Regions from separate parts of the Brevibacillus sp. M2.1A genome, predicted to be linked through region 1. Evidence: a T-box and tRNA genes for the amino acid it is inferred to sense, from the RefSeq annotation. Region 1 holds a T-box; the other holds one or more tRNA genes.
What was found. A T-box is a leader RNA that pairs with one kind of tRNA and senses whether it is charged. The one in region 1 lies ahead of ileS (isoleucine--tRNA ligase), so its partner is inferred to be a tRNA-Ile.
Positions count from the first base shown of each region.

Region 2: it encodes a tRNA-Ile, which carries the amino acid that the T-box ahead of ileS (isoleucine--tRNA ligase) is inferred to sense. The anticodon was not compared.

Region 1 is NZ_JABSUY020000001.1:2,157,904-2,166,013, reverse strand. Features, by position in the region: gene ileS (isoleucine--tRNA ligase) at 1-1,786, opposite strand, end outside; T-box leader at 1,856-2,115, opposite strand; gene HP567_RS10655 (VWA domain-containing protein) at 2,181-3,563, opposite strand; gene HP567_RS10650 (MFS transporter) at 3,721-4,926, opposite strand; gene HP567_RS10645 (thioredoxin family protein) at 4,958-5,521, opposite strand; gene HP567_RS10640 (IDEAL domain-containing protein) at 5,550-5,939, opposite strand; gene HP567_RS10635 (RrF2 family transcriptional regulator) at 6,002-6,439, opposite strand; gene HP567_RS10630 (GNAT family N-acetyltransferase) at 6,675-7,154, opposite strand; gene HP567_RS10625 (quinone oxidoreductase family protein) at 7,223-8,110, opposite strand, start outside.
Region 2 is NZ_JABSUY020000001.1:573,396-579,798, forward strand. Features, by position in the region: gene dnaN (DNA polymerase III subunit beta) at 1-602, shown strand, start outside; gene yaaA (S4 domain-containing protein YaaA) at 635-850, shown strand; gene recF (DNA replication/repair protein RecF) at 867-1,985, shown strand; gene remB (extracellular matrix regulator RemB) at 1,997-2,284, shown strand; gene gyrB (DNA topoisomerase (ATP-hydrolyzing) subunit B) at 2,284-4,209, shown strand; tRNA gene HP567_RS02605 (tRNA-Ile) at 4,428-4,504, shown strand; tRNA gene HP567_RS02610 (tRNA-Ala) at 4,552-4,627, shown strand; tRNA gene HP567_RS02615 (tRNA-Asn) at 4,645-4,720, shown strand; tRNA gene HP567_RS02620 (tRNA-Glu) at 4,728-4,801, shown strand; tRNA gene HP567_RS02625 (tRNA-Val) at 4,889-4,964, shown strand; tRNA gene HP567_RS02630 (tRNA-Asp) at 4,990-5,066, shown strand; tRNA gene HP567_RS02635 (tRNA-Phe) at 5,102-5,177, shown strand; tRNA gene HP567_RS02640 (tRNA-Thr) at 5,192-5,267, shown strand; tRNA gene HP567_RS02645 (tRNA-Tyr) at 5,315-5,399, shown strand; tRNA gene HP567_RS02650 (tRNA-Gln) at 5,418-5,492, shown strand; tRNA gene HP567_RS02655 (tRNA-Lys) at 5,501-5,576, shown strand; tRNA gene HP567_RS02660 (tRNA-Leu) at 5,609-5,695, shown strand; tRNA gene HP567_RS02665 (tRNA-Gly) at 5,704-5,779, shown strand; tRNA gene HP567_RS02670 (tRNA-Arg) at 5,786-5,859, shown strand; tRNA gene HP567_RS02675 (tRNA-Pro) at 5,892-5,968, shown strand; tRNA gene HP567_RS02680 (tRNA-Leu) at 5,985-6,066, shown strand; tRNA gene HP567_RS02685 (tRNA-Gly) at 6,074-6,147, shown strand; tRNA gene HP567_RS02690 (tRNA-Ser) at 6,156-6,244, shown strand; tRNA gene HP567_RS02695 (tRNA-Met) at 6,270-6,346, shown strand; tRNA gene HP567_RS02700 (tRNA-Trp) at 6,348-6,403, shown strand, end outside.

The DNA of each region.
Region 1 (8,110 bases):
CGTTTCCTTTGCTTTTAGACATCTTCTGACCGTGTTCATCCAAAACGTGACCGGTAGAGATGACCGCCTTGTAAGGGGCTTTTCCGTTATACAGGGTAGAGACTGCCAACAAGCTGAAGAACCAGCCCCGCGTCTGATCGATTCCTTCCGAAATGATGTCGGCAGGGTACTGCTCCTCGAATACCTTTTCGTCTCCGAATGGATGATGGTACTGAGCAAACGGCATCGAACCGCTGTCGAACCACACATCAATGACCTCAGGCGTCCGCTCCATCGTACCACCGCAAGAGCAGCGCAGCTTCACCTCATCCACAAACGGCTTGTGCAGCTCCAGCTTTTCGTCGATTGGTGCCACAGATTTCTCACGCAACTCTTTTACACTGCCTGGCGCATATTCGCTGCCACAATCCTGACAAAGCCATAGATTGAGAGGCGTCCCCCAATACCGATTGCGGCTAATATTCCAATCTACAAGCTCTTCGAGGAATTTCCCGAAGCGCCCTTCGCGCAAGTGGCCCGGATACCAGTCGATCTTGCTGTTGTTTTCGATTAGCTGATCCTTGATCGCTGTCGTTTTGATGAACCAGCTCTCCATAGCGTAGTAGAGCAGTGGTGATTTACACCGCCAGCAAAACGGATAGCTATGCTCGTACCGCTCCTTGGAAAACAGCAGACCGCGATGCGACAAGTCTTTGACGATATCGACGTCGCAATCCTTGACGAAGCGACCTGCGAAATCCGAGATTTGATCGGTATAGCGACCAGCCAAATTTACGACGTTCACGAAATCAAGCCCATGCTGACGGGTCGTGCGATAGTCATCCTCCCCGTGCGCTGGAGCAGTATGCACAATCCCTGTTCCGCTCGTATCACTGACATAGTCCGCATCGACGACGATATGCCCATGGTTTACCTGGATATAGCCAAAAGGCGGCTCATACGGGGTTCCGACCCATTCTGCGCCTTTGTGCGTGGACAAAACCTCGTAGTCTTCCTTGAACACTTTCTCCGCGAGATTTTTTGCTACGACGTACACTTCATCCTTGTGCCTCACCCGCACGTAATCGAGCTCTTTGTTAACGGTCAATGCCACGTTGGCTGGAAGTGTCCACGGTGTCGTCGTCCACGCGAGGAAGATGTCGTCGCTTGTCTTGCTTTTGAATTTGACGGTCGCACTCAAGTCCTTCACGTCTTCATAGCCTTGCGCCACTTCATGGGAGCTGAGTGTCGTCTGGCAATCCGGGCAATATGGACTGACACGATGGCCTTTGTACAGCAGTTCTTTTTTATGAATGTCAGAAAGGATATGCCAGACGCTTTCGATGTAATCGTTGGTCAAGGTGACATATGGATGCTCCATATCTGTCCAGTATGCGATTCCTTCCGTCAGCTCGCGCCATTGTTTTTCGTACTCGAAGACGCTGTTTTTGCACTCTTCGACGAACTTGGCCACCCCGTAGTTTTCGATCTCCTGCTTGCCGGAAATGCCAAGTCGCTTCTCCACCCCAAGCTCCACCGGGAGACCATGTGTATCCCAGCCCGCTTTGCGGACGACACGGTAGCCAGACATCGTTTTGTAGCGTCCGATAAAATCCTTGATGACCCGTCCGAGCACGTGACCGATATGCGGCTGTCCGTTGGCAGTCGGAGGACCTTCATAAAAGACGAAGTTTGGCTTTCCCAGCCGATTGTCCATCGACTTGCGGAATGTATCGTCTTTCCTCCACTGATCCAAAACGCGTAACTCACGTGTCCTCGCTTTTTCTTTTACGTCTACTTTCCTCATCTTGTACACTCCTTCTTCTGTAAATTTCGTAGAAGTGTAGGTTCATAAAACGCAAAAAAATCCCGCCCCCTAAGGGACGAGATTTGATCTCGCGATACCACCCTTGTTCCGAAATCTTCATGCAAGCATGTCATTTCGGCACCTCTACTACGTACCATCATACGCGTCCCTTCTAACGGTGGGATTCCGGGTCAGCTTACTCCAAAATGCTTCAGCTTTCCTTCTCGGAGAGGATTTTCGGCTAAGTCTTGAACGTTGGCTTTCAGCACTAGGGCCAACTCTCTGGGGAACAAGGGGATTAGCTTACTCTTTCTCGTCAATGAATTTGTTGGTGTTCTATTCGTATACTCTTTTTACACTGCTTTCAAGAAAATGTCAAGGAAGCGAGTTTCCCTCAAGGTTTTTTATCGTTTGCGTCCCGAACCCCTTGTTGTCCTTCTTCAATGACTTCACGCCACTCCTGATTGCCCTTGTCAACAGAATCTCTCCATAACCCATTTCCTGTATCCACAGCGTATCGCCATATTTCCTGCTTCCGGTCGATAATGGCGCTATCGGTATCCATAATTCCGCCTTTTCCGTTAAATCTCTTTTTCAAATATTCCCTGGCGTCCAGCAATCTTTGTTTTTCTTCCTCCACCAACGCTTTTACTTTTTCCTTGGTATCTTCCGCGAGTTTTTTCTTCGCTTCTTTTTGACTGAGTGCGTCTTCTTTTGCATTTTCCTTCCACGCATACCAAGCCTGCTTGAGCTTGTCGTATTCGCCCCGAAGGTGCTTTTTCAAAGCTTCTTCATCCTGCACGGTTATGTATGTCCCCGCTCCCGCATCCGCCACTTGCTTGAGCATACGCTGCCCTTCGTTATCAACGTCAAAACCGATAATGTTCACCACGGTCTTTATGCTCGACTGATTCAGTGCTTTGGCTGCTTCTACGGGATTTCCTCCGCACGTTTCGATCCCGTCGCTCACCACGTACACGAATGTTTCGTTTGTCCCGGGTGGAATATCTTCTTGCACGGCTTGCAGCGCTTTTGCAATTGGTGTCCAGCCTGCTGGTTGTACTTTGCCCAATGCTTGTTGAAACGATTCCTTCTGATAGCCTGTCTCCGAATAAAATGTCTCTGTGCTGGCGCATGATAATGCTTTGTCTTGCTCACTGCCGCTTCCTTTATGACCATATACCCGTAAAGAAATCGTCGCGTTTTTCGGAAGGACAGACGCGAATTGGTCAATCGCCTCTCGGGCTGCCTCCATCTTCGTTTTTTTGCCGACTTTTCCTTTCATGCTGCCACTCGCATCAATCAACAAGGCAAAATGCGTTTGCGTATCCGGCAAGGTAATCTCCTCTGTCGGCCGCTGCAAGTGAACGTCTACGCTGGAATCAAAATTGGCAAACGTGAGAACGAACGGGCGATAATCCTCTCCGAGTAATTTCAGCAGCTCCTCGAGATATTGCTCCGATGTGAGTGTAGCTGGGAGCTTATCCAATTCTTTTTTGACCTTCTCTTCATCGTAATTCTCGCCAGCATAGGTTCCAACCACCTGGTTTGCCAATGCGAGCTCAAATGCCGTCAACTCGCGCTTGACAGGCGGCAGTGGCTCTCTGGCCTGCGTTTGTGTGGATGTATCTGAAGTTGTCTGATCAGGCGTTTTGGTCTGCTCCTGCAAGTTCGCGGTTTGTTGTGTCGCAGCAGTGTCTTTTTGCCCAGGATCAGAGTCTGTACAGCCCGTCATCACTAGCGTAAGAAACACAATAAACGATGCCCATTTCTTCAAAAAGCTTCCCCCTCCTCTTACTCCACCCTACATTATGCTAAATCATTCCAATTCGAACAAATTATAAAAGATGCAGGTCGTTTTTCCTATAATGCAAAAAAGAGCAACACAAAGCGTTTCCACACTTTGCGCTACTCTTTTCCTCTTTCAAAAGTTATTAGGCCACTGCCCTTTTCACACTGCGACGGCTTTCCACCTGCGACAAGAACAAGCTGAGAACCAGGATAATCGCGCCGAACAAATACGGTGCGTTCAAATGAACCCCGTACAACGTACCCGCCACTGCTGGGCCAAAAATATTCCCCAGACTCATGTAGGCATTGTTCATCCCTGCAACGAAGCCCTGTTCATCCCCCGCTCGCTTGGAGATCAGCGTGTTGATTGCAGGACGCATAATCGACGTCAGGGTAAAGAAGATAACCGTCATAATCAGCATATACCAGAAGTTACCGGACAATAGCATCATCACCATCGATACAGCAGACAAGAAGAACGTCACGTTAATGAGTTTTTTCTCGCCAAAACGAGTAATGAGCTTGCCGATCAGCGCTGCCTGCACAATCGTACCGGCAAGAGCACCCACTGTGATAATGATGGAAATATCACGCGGAGTATAAGCGAACTTTGCATCGACGAACAGCGGGAAGATGACTTCGAAGTTCGCCAAGCCAAACGTCATCGTAAAGACCAACACCAGCATAATGAAGTACGACGATTGAAACGACTTGCCGAGTTGTACGAAGATGTTTTCCTGTTTGTCTTTGGCGTTTCGCGCCGCGAGCTGCTTTTCTTTCGGAAGTGATTCTGACAAGAAAAAGATGGAACCGAGTGTGGCTACCGCACCAACTGCCGCGGAAATGTAGAACGGCATACGCAGACCAAGCTCCGCCAAAAATCCACCAATACCAGGTCCGATAACAAATCCGAGCGACATGGCGGCCCCGAGCATCCCCAGTCCTTTTCCACGTTTATCCTCTGTCGTAATGTCTGCTACATACGCCAGCATGGACGGAATCATCGCTGCTGCCCCGATCCCGCCGATCAGACGAGAAAGGTAGAGCACCCATGTCTGTTCAGCCAAGGCAAAAACCAGATTGGAGATCGTAAACAGGACGAGTCCCGATACAATCATGATTTTTCTACCGTACTTATCTGACCATTCCCCGGCAATCGGAGAAAAAAGAAATTGAGTTACACCAAAAGCCGCCACCAAGTATCCAGCCGTCTCCCCACCCGCGCCGAACTCTTTGAGAAATTCGGGCAAAATCGGAATAATCAAGCCAATTCCCAGCATGGCGATAAACATGTTGATCATCAGGAAGAGAATCGGTCGCTGACTATTCTCTTGTTTACTCATATTCATTTATCCATTCCTATCCATTTAGATTTTCTTTTTAGCCTTGCAGCTTCGCTTTTACGCTTTCAATCACCGTGCGCCAAATGGCAGGGTCTGTAGATATCTTTTGCTTGAAGTTGCGGTACAACTCCTTTTGCTTTTCCTCAAAATCTGGAGCGTCTGCAGCCGGCAATCCTGCACGGGCAGTCGTAATCATTTCCTGCACCTCTGGCGAACGCGGACCCCAAACTCTTGCCTCGTATCCATCCTGGTCGAGGAAAATAAAGATAGGAATCGCACGTGCTGTGCCATTGGTCAGGTATTGGTCCATCAACTCCAAATTTTCGTCGCGGATGAGAAAGCGCAATTCGATATTGCTTTCCTCGGCAATTCGCTGAATGACAGGAACGCACAAGGAAGCATCCCCACACCAGTCTGCGGTCAGCACGACCCCTTTCCAATTGCGCTGGGAGAGATCCTTCCAGACTGCCAGATCCTCATCCGTAAATGTGAGCTGATCATACACACGGGACAGCTCTTCTTTGTTGACGTTCATGCTTTCTTTGTACGCTGCAAAGCTCATTCCTTTTTCAAACCAACTGTTCTGATTCACGTTAGACATACTCCGTACTCCTCCTGTATGTTGAAAATTATTGCTCCCAAATAGCGGAAGTTCCCAAGCGATTGCGAATGGAAGAGCTTCTTGTTTTGCGGGTTTCTTTCCCTGACGCCTGTTTCATGGTGCTTGCCTTGGCAGTCAGATCCATAAACCACTCTCTATCTTTGGTTGCGAGGGCGAGGTCGATCAAATCATGCATATGCTCCTCATCATCAAAAGAGCCTACCGGAATGCGTTCCATCCACTGTCTCGGAATCACCACCTGTTTGCCGATCGTCTCTTCGTTGTCGCATTGAACCACATATACTTTTGCGGTACCTCGCAATGAATCATCTGTTTCGACGAAGCCTTGAACTAACTCTCCGAATTTGGTTTTGCCCAATACCCAATCTCCGACTTCCAATAACTCATCTCGATTCATTTTCGTGCACCTCCTAATTGTAACGGAAATCATTACAGTTTCCATGTTAAAAATTTGTATGGTTACTGTTGCGAATTCTCCTGACAGCCATGACGGACTTTATCTAATACGGTTTGGATCGTTATTTGTTCCAAATACTTCGTAAAGTACATCTCCGCTTCGGTAAAAATCTGATCCATGACCCCGTGCATATTCGCAGAAACCTGACACGCTTCCTGCGGATCTCCCGAACACCAGTGTGGCTTCAGTGTACCATTCGAGATCGAACGATATATCTCGGCCAAGGTGACCTCATTCGGATCGCATGCGAGGATATAACCGCCGCCAATTCCCTCTTTCGTCTTCACAAACCCGTTCTTACGCAGAATGCTCAAGATTTTGCGAATTCTGGCAGGATTCGTACATACATTTTTTGCGATGAGCTCACTGCTTGCCATATGCTCTGGGATATGAGCCAACAAAGCCAAGCTGTGAACAGCTATGGTAAATTCACTATTCACGTCACAGACGGCCTCCTTGCGAAGAGTACTGTAATAATAATTCGTACAGTTACGAATGTCAACAATTGTGTGGGGGCAAACTTTTTTAAAAAAACGGGAGGTTTTTTATCTTCGGTGGTCGGGGGAAGCGAAGGCACATGTTTTCCAGTCGCCTTTTTCCTCACTACGTTCGGGCGGTCTCCTTCCAAACACGTACCTTCGCTTTTCGGACAGCTATTGCTTCTGCGAGGCTTTTTTAAATAAGTTTTTTTATTAAAAGGATTTCATCGCGGATTGGGATGCCATTGTCTGCGATCAGGGGGATTTCTGGTTTGATTTGGCGGGCCTTGTCCACGGCATTGATGTACAGCTCGTGAAGCTGATAGCCTCTCTTTTGGTAAAAGCCCATGGCGTGCAGGTTATCGTTGGTGGTGACGAGCTTCATGCGGTGGCAGCCTTTTTCTTTGGCGGTCTGCTCTACTTGATTGAGAAGTGCGGTACCGATTCCTTTGTTTTCGATCACACTGTCCAAGGAAATGATTTCGCATTCCTGATCTTCGAGAACATAGGAAATAAACCCCTCGATTGCTCCATCTTCTCCCTTCACTGCGTAGCCATCCAGCACATCGCATTGGAAGACACCGCTGGAGATGACCATTTGCGGACTTCCCCAGTGTTTGATGAAAAATTCAGTGATGACGTTTTTGTCCAATTCACTTGTTGAAATCATCTGCATAGCATTCACCTCTTGAAATTGATAAAGCGAAAACCCCTGCTTGTGAATCAGCAGGGGGCTCCACATCTTTACGAGCGGACATCCAGCAATACTTTTCCCGTACTCGCCCTGCTCTCTACCCACGCATGAGCGCTCGCTGCTTCTTCCAATGCAAAATGCTTGCCGATCTTGATGTTCAGCTGTCCATTCGCCAAATAGTCCAAAACTTGCTTGGCTGTATCCTGCAACAAGTGTGGGCGTAGCTTGCGTGTCGTACCAAAGCTGAAGCCTAAAACAGAGCGGCAGCTTGCGTGCAAATCGATTGTCTTGATCTGACCGATTTCGCCGCTGGCATTGCCAAAATGGACAAGTCGGCCGTACCAGGCGAGGCACTCAAGACTACGCTCGCTCACCGTTCCGGAAATTGAGTCCAAAATGACATCGGCTCCCGCACCATCCGTCAGCGTGTGTACCTTTTCCACAAAATCTTCGCGATCATTGCAAATCACATGGTCGGCACCGGCTGACAGGGCAATTTCCGCTTTTGCTTCATTACCGACTGTGCCGATGACACGACCTGCTCCGAGCAGCTTGGCTAATTGAATCGCCGTCGTCCCGATTCCGCCTGCCGCAGCGTGAATCAGTATGGTTTCCCCTTCGGCAATACGGGCTACCTTCGCCAATAGCTGGTACGAAGTAAATGACACGACCGGGCAAGCGGCTGCTGTTTCCGTGCTGATTTGATCCGGTAGCGCAAAGGTCAAGCTCTCATCAGCCACGATATACTCGGCGTATGAACCGTTTGCCGGAAACGCAATGACTCGTTGTCCCACCTTCAGTCTTTGCACCTCTGCCCCGACTTGTTCGATCACGCCAGTCGCATCGAGCCCCGGGATAAATGGTAGCTTGGCTGCTCCCTTTTTTCCATACCTGGATTTGATATCGGCAAAATTGACACTGGTCATCTCCACGCGGAT
Region 2 (6,403 bases), 1.6 Mb from region 1:
ACAGCCATCGCTTGGCTAGTCGTACCGCAATGGTCGAATGCCCAGAGGATCTTTCTTTCCACAACGTGGTTGTTCCGGGTAAAAGCTGCAATGAATTGGTAAAAATATTAGATGACGACCAAAATCTCGCAGATATCGTTGTTGCGGACAATCAAATCCTGGTGAAGTCCAAGCATATCCTGTTCTATTCCCGTCTCTTGGAAGGAACCTATCCGGACACGACCAGAATTATTCCACAAGGAAGCAAAACGGAGATCACCGTTAGCACCAAGGAGTTTTTGCAATCCATCGAGCGCGCTTCCTTGCTGAGCCGCGAAGGCAAATCGAACGTAGTCAAGCTCGTTACGATGCCTGATGGAACCGTCGAAATTACGTCCAATGCACCTGAGATCGGGAAAGTAACGGACATTTTGATGCCAAAAGCAATGAATGGCGAAGAATTGAAAATTTCCTTCAACGCCAAATACATGATCGATGCGCTGCGTGCAATCGATAGCGCAGAAATCAAAGCGAGCTTTAGCGGCCCGATGAGTCCATTTGTGATTCGTCCGACCGATCATGACTGGATGCTCCATTTGATTTTGCCGGTTCGTACGTACTAAAATGTTTTTACGTAAAAGAAAGGAGCCAAGCCATGCGTGAGGTTTCCATAAGCACAGACTATATTGCTCTCGGCCAATTTTTGAAGCTGGCTGAAATCATTGACACGGGGGGAATGGCCAAAGCTTTTTTGGCTGAGGTTCCGATCCAGATTAATGGAGAGCTGGACAACAGACGTGGACGCAAGCTATATCCTGGCGATGAAGTGGCGATTGAAGGCTATGGTCGCTATCAAGTGGTACGCCCCTGAGAGGAGAGCGTGATTCTTGTTTCTCAAGAACCTGTCGCTAACCAATTATCGCAACTACGAAACGATGTCCCTGTCGTTTGACGGTCCCATCCAGTTGTTTATTGGCAACAACGCTCAAGGGAAAACGAATGCTCTCGAATCGATCTATGTTTTGGCACTCGCCAAATCCCACCGAACGCCCCGCGACAAGGAGCTAATTTCCTGGGATGCCGATTATGCCACGATCCGTAGCGATGTTCTTCGTCGCTACGGTTCTGTTCGTTTAGAGCTGCAGTTGACAACCAAGGGAAAGCGGGCCAAAATCAACGGAATGGAACAGCAGAAGCTGAGCGCCTATGTGGGGGCATTGAATGTCGTCATGTTTGCACCCGAGGATCTTTCCATTGTCAAAGGCGCACCTGCCCAGCGCAGACGCTTCATCGATATGGAAATCGGTCAAGTTTCACCTACGTATCTTTATTATTTGAGCAATTACAACAAAGTGCTGGCCCAGCGAAATCAGCTTTTAAAGGATTTGGCCATGAAAAAAAGTAACTCGCTGGAAATGCTGGCAATTTGGAATACCCAATTAGCCGATTTAGCGGTAAAATTGTTACGGAAGCGTTTTGAGTTCATTCGGAAGTTGGAGACGTGGGCACAGGAAATCCACACTGGCATTACCGATGGCAGGGAAAGACTTTCTTTGCATTACGTTAACTCATCGCCCGTTACAGAAGAGATGACGATAGATCAAGCTGTAGATAAAATGCTTGCTGCCTACGAAGAGGTTCGCGACCGGGAAATCATGCGGGGGAACACCCTTATTGGGCCACACCGTGATGATTTTTCACTTAAAGTGAACAACATGGATGTGCAAACGTATGGTTCCCAGGGACAGCAACGCACCAGTGCGCTGTCCATTAAATTGGCCGAAATTGAGCTGATTAAAGAAGAAGTGGGAGAATACCCCGTTCTGTTGTTGGATGATGTCTTGTCAGAGTTGGATGAACATCGGCAAACATTGCTGCTCGAAACCATTCAGGATCGAGTACAGACGTTTGTAAGTACCACAGGTGTGGAAGGCTTAAAGCATCAGGTTCTCCAGCAAGCCTCTCGTTTTTACGTGAGGGAAGGGAAAATCTCCGGAGAAAGGTAGGGGGTACAGGGATGTTTATTCACATTGGTGGAGATACTGTGGTGAGCACGAAGGAAGTTATTTCCATCCTCGATCATCAGACTGTGAAATCCTCAAAAATCAATAAAGCGTTCTTACTTGAAAAAAGTAAAACAGTTGTTGACCATAGTGAGGAAGAAACGAAGTCTTATGTAATCACCCAGAGCGCCATTTACTGTTCACCTATTTCTTCTCTGACGCTGAAGCGACGCGCTCAGTTCGTGGACAGCTTGGATCAGTTTCCCTTTGTACAAGCTGAAGTGGAGGAGTTGACAGAGTAGTGGATCAAGTGACGACGAAAGATACAAACTACGATGCGAGTCAGATTCAGGTACTGGAAGGGTTAGAGGCAGTTCGGAAACGTCCCGGCATGTACATCGGGTCGACCAGCAGCCGAGGTTTGCATCACCTGGTATGGGAGATTGTCGACAATGCCATTGACGAGGCGCTGGCCGGTTATTGCGACGAGATCTTGGTGGTCATTCATCCAGACAACTCCGTATCTGTAACCGATAACGGTCGAGGAATCCCGACTGGCATTCATGAAAAGACCGGGAAATCCACTGTTGAAACCGTTTTGACTGTATTGCACGCCGGTGGTAAATTCGGCGGTGGCGGATACAAAGTGTCCGGTGGTCTTCACGGGGTCGGTAGCTCGGTAGTGAACGCGCTATCCGAATGGATGGAAGTCGAGGTTAAACAAAATAACCAGATATACTACATGCGCTTTACAGTAGGTGCACCGGATGCCGATCTTGCTGTCGTAGGCGAGACCGATGAAACGGGAACAAAAGTAACCTTCAAGCCCGACCCGACTATTTTTACCGAAACAACTGTATTTGAGTACGAGATTTTGCAAAAACGTATTCGCGAGCTGGCGTTCCTGAACAAAGGATTGCGCATTACGCTGAAGGATACACGCCCAGATCAGCAGAAGGAAGAGTCCTTCCACTACGAGGGCGGTATCATCCAGTTCGTAGAATACTTGAATAAAAACCGGGAAGCCCTGCATGATGATGTGATTTATTGCGAAGGGGAAAAAGAAGGTCTTGTCGTGGAGGTTGCCCTTCAGTACAACGACAGCTATGTGAGCAACATCTACTCTTTTGCCAATAACATCAATACGCATGAGGGTGGTACTCACGAAACCGGATTTAAAACGGCTCTTACGCGTGTTATCAACGACTACAGCCGCAAGTTTAACTTCCTGAAGGAAAAGGATCCGAATCTTTCCGGGGACGATGTGCGTGAAGGTATTACCGCGATTATCTCCGTAAAAATTCAAGAGCCTCAGTTTGAAGGACAAACAAAAACGAAGCTGGGCAACTCGGAAGCGCGCAGCATTACCGAGTCTGTCTTTGGTGACCGTTTTAACACCTTTATGGAAGAAAATCCGGGTGTAGCCAAAAAAGTTGTGGAAAAAGCGCTCATGGCATCTCGTGCCCGTGAGGCAGCTCGAAAAGCACGTGAAATGACTCGTCGCAAGAGTGCCCTGGAAGTAAGTGCTTTGCCGGGTAAACTGGCGGACTGCTCTTCCAAGGACGCATCCGAATCTGAACTGTTCATTGTAGAGGGTGACTCTGCGGGCGGTTCTGCAAAGATGGGACGCGATCGTCATTTCCAAGCCATTCTTCCTCTTCGCGGGAAGGTATTGAACGTAGAAAAAGCACGTTTGGACAAAATTCTCGGCAACAACGAGATCCGTGCTATTATTACGGCTTTGGGAACAGGTGTCGGTGAAGACTTTGATATTTCAAAGGCACGTTACCATAAAGTCGTCATTATGACGGACGCCGACGTCGACGGATCGCATATCCGTACGCTTCTGCTGACGTTCTTCTTCCGTTACATGAAACAGTTGATCGAAGCGGGGTATATTTATATTGCGCAGCCGCCTCTTTACAGCATCAAGCAAGGGAAGACGCTGCACTATGCTTATACCGACAAGCAGCGTGATGAGGTTCTCGCTACCTTAAAGGCACAACCGAAGCCAAACGTCCAACGCTATAAAGGACTAGGTGAGATGAACGCGGATCAATTGTGGGAGACTACAATGGACCCAGAAGTTCGTACGTTGCTTCAGGTAGATCTCCAGGATGCTATGGATGCCGATATGGTGTTTGAGACACTGATGGGTGACGAAGTAGAGCCTCGCAGGGAGTTTATTGAACAATACGCAGCAAATGTACGCGATCTTGATATTTAATTGCGACGAAGAAAAGCTTGTCCTTTACCGGGCAAGCTTTTTTCTTAATGAAAATTTAAAAACACATTTGAAATATATGATGAACTGACTTATAATAGATTGTGCTTTTGTTAAACTCGTCTTTCACAAAAAAGTTCACCCACGCAATAAAAAAATATCAAATTTTCTATTGCAATGAACTTAAAAGTGTGATAGATTAAAGTTCCGGAAGTAATTACGGGCCTATAGCTCAGTTGGTTAGAGCGCACGCCTGATAAGCGTGAGGTCGGCTGTTCGAGTCAGCCTAGGCCCACCACTACTTACATAGCTGACATGGCAACTGTGTCACGAAAGCATTAGAATGGGGCTGTAGCTCAGTTGGGAGAGCGCCTGCCTTGCAAGCAGGAGGTCATCGGTTCGATCCCGTTCAGCTCCACCATTCTAAAACATCATCATTCCTCGGTAGCTCAGTTGGTAGAGCAATCGGCTGTTAACCGATCGGTCGGCGGTTCGAGTCCGTCCCGAGGAGCCATTCAAATGGCCCGTTGGTGAAGCGGTTTAACACAGCAGCCTTTCACGCTGTCATTCAGGGGTTCGAATCCCCTACGGGTCACCTAGCAAAACGCCCTGATAATAAGGGGTCCCAACAAAGTACTCGGAATATGCTTCAAAGCATTAACGTCACTTTGTTGGGAATAGCGGAGGCTTAGCTCAGCTGGGAGAGCATCTGCCTTACAAGCAGAGGGTCGGCGGTTCGATCCCGTCAGCCTCCACCACTTTTAATAACTGAATGTTTTACATGGAGCTGTGGTGAAGTTGGAGTTCACGCCGGTCTGTCACACCGGAGGTCGCGGGTTCGAGTCCCGTCAGCTCCGCCATTTTTCTCAAGCGATGGCGAAACAATTACGCTTGAGGCTCGGTAGCTCAGTCGGTAGAGCAGAGGACTGAAAATCCTCGTGTCGGCGGTTCGATTCCGTCCCGAGCCACCATTTATACCAAACACGCCGGTATAGCTCAATTGGTAGAGCACCTGACTTGTAATCAGGGGGTTGTGGGTTCAAGTCCTATTGCCGGCACCACTTTTTCTTTGAAAGCTGAATAAGGTTTACTTTTGAAGGACAAGCTTGGGGAGATAGTGAAGTGGCTAAACACGGCAGACTGTAAATCTGCTCCCTCCGGGTTCGGCGGTTCGAATCCGTCTCTCCCCACCATCTTTACTTCATGGCTATTGGGGTATAGCCAAGCGGTAAGGCAACGGACTTTGACTCCGTCATTCCTAGGTTCAAATCCTAGTACCCCAGCCATTTTTCGAGAGCCATTAGCTCAGTTGGTAGAGCATCTGACTTTTAATCAGAGGGTCGAAGGTTCGAGTCCTTCATGGCTCACCAGTTTTTAAAAAGCGAGAGATTGAATTTTATATGCGGTCGTGGCGGAATTGGCAGACGCGCTAGATTCAGGTTCTAGTGGTGGCAACACCGTGGAGGTTCAAGTCCTCTCGACCGCACCAATAAATATGCGGACGTAGCTCAATTGGTAGAGCGTCGCCTTGCCAAGGCGAAGGTCGAGGGTTCGAGACCCTTCGTCCGCTCCATAACATGTGCCCTTAGCTCAGCTGGATAGAGCGTTTGACTACGAATCAAAAGGTCGGGAGTTCGAATCTCTCAGGGCACGCATCTTCATTTTAAAAAGTGAAGAACGATATTCGGGAAGTAGCTCAGCTTGGTAGAGTACTTGGCTTGGGACCAAGGGGTCGCAGGTTCGAATCCTGTCTTCCCGACCATGTTTCAAATGAATATGCCGGTGTGGCGGAATGGCAGACGCGCGCGACTCAAAATCGTGAGGGAAACCGTGGGGGTTCAAGTCCCTTCACCGGCACCATATTCAAGCGGGTGTAGTTCAATGGTAGAACTCCAGCCTTCCAAGCTGGTCGCGTGGGTTCGATTCCCATCACCCGCTCCATATTTTGCGGAGGGATACCGAAGTGGTCATAACGGGGCGGTCTTGAAAACCGTTAGAGTGCAAGCTCACGGGGGTTCGAATCCCTCTCCCTCCGCCACTTCTTTTTATTACGAGATAATCATGGCGGCGTAGCTCAGATGGCTAGAGCGTTCGGTTCATACCCGAAAGGTCGGGGGTTCGATCCCCTCCACCGCTACCATAGGGGCATAGTTTAACGGTAGAACGAAGGTCTCCAAAACCTTTGGTGTGGGTTCGA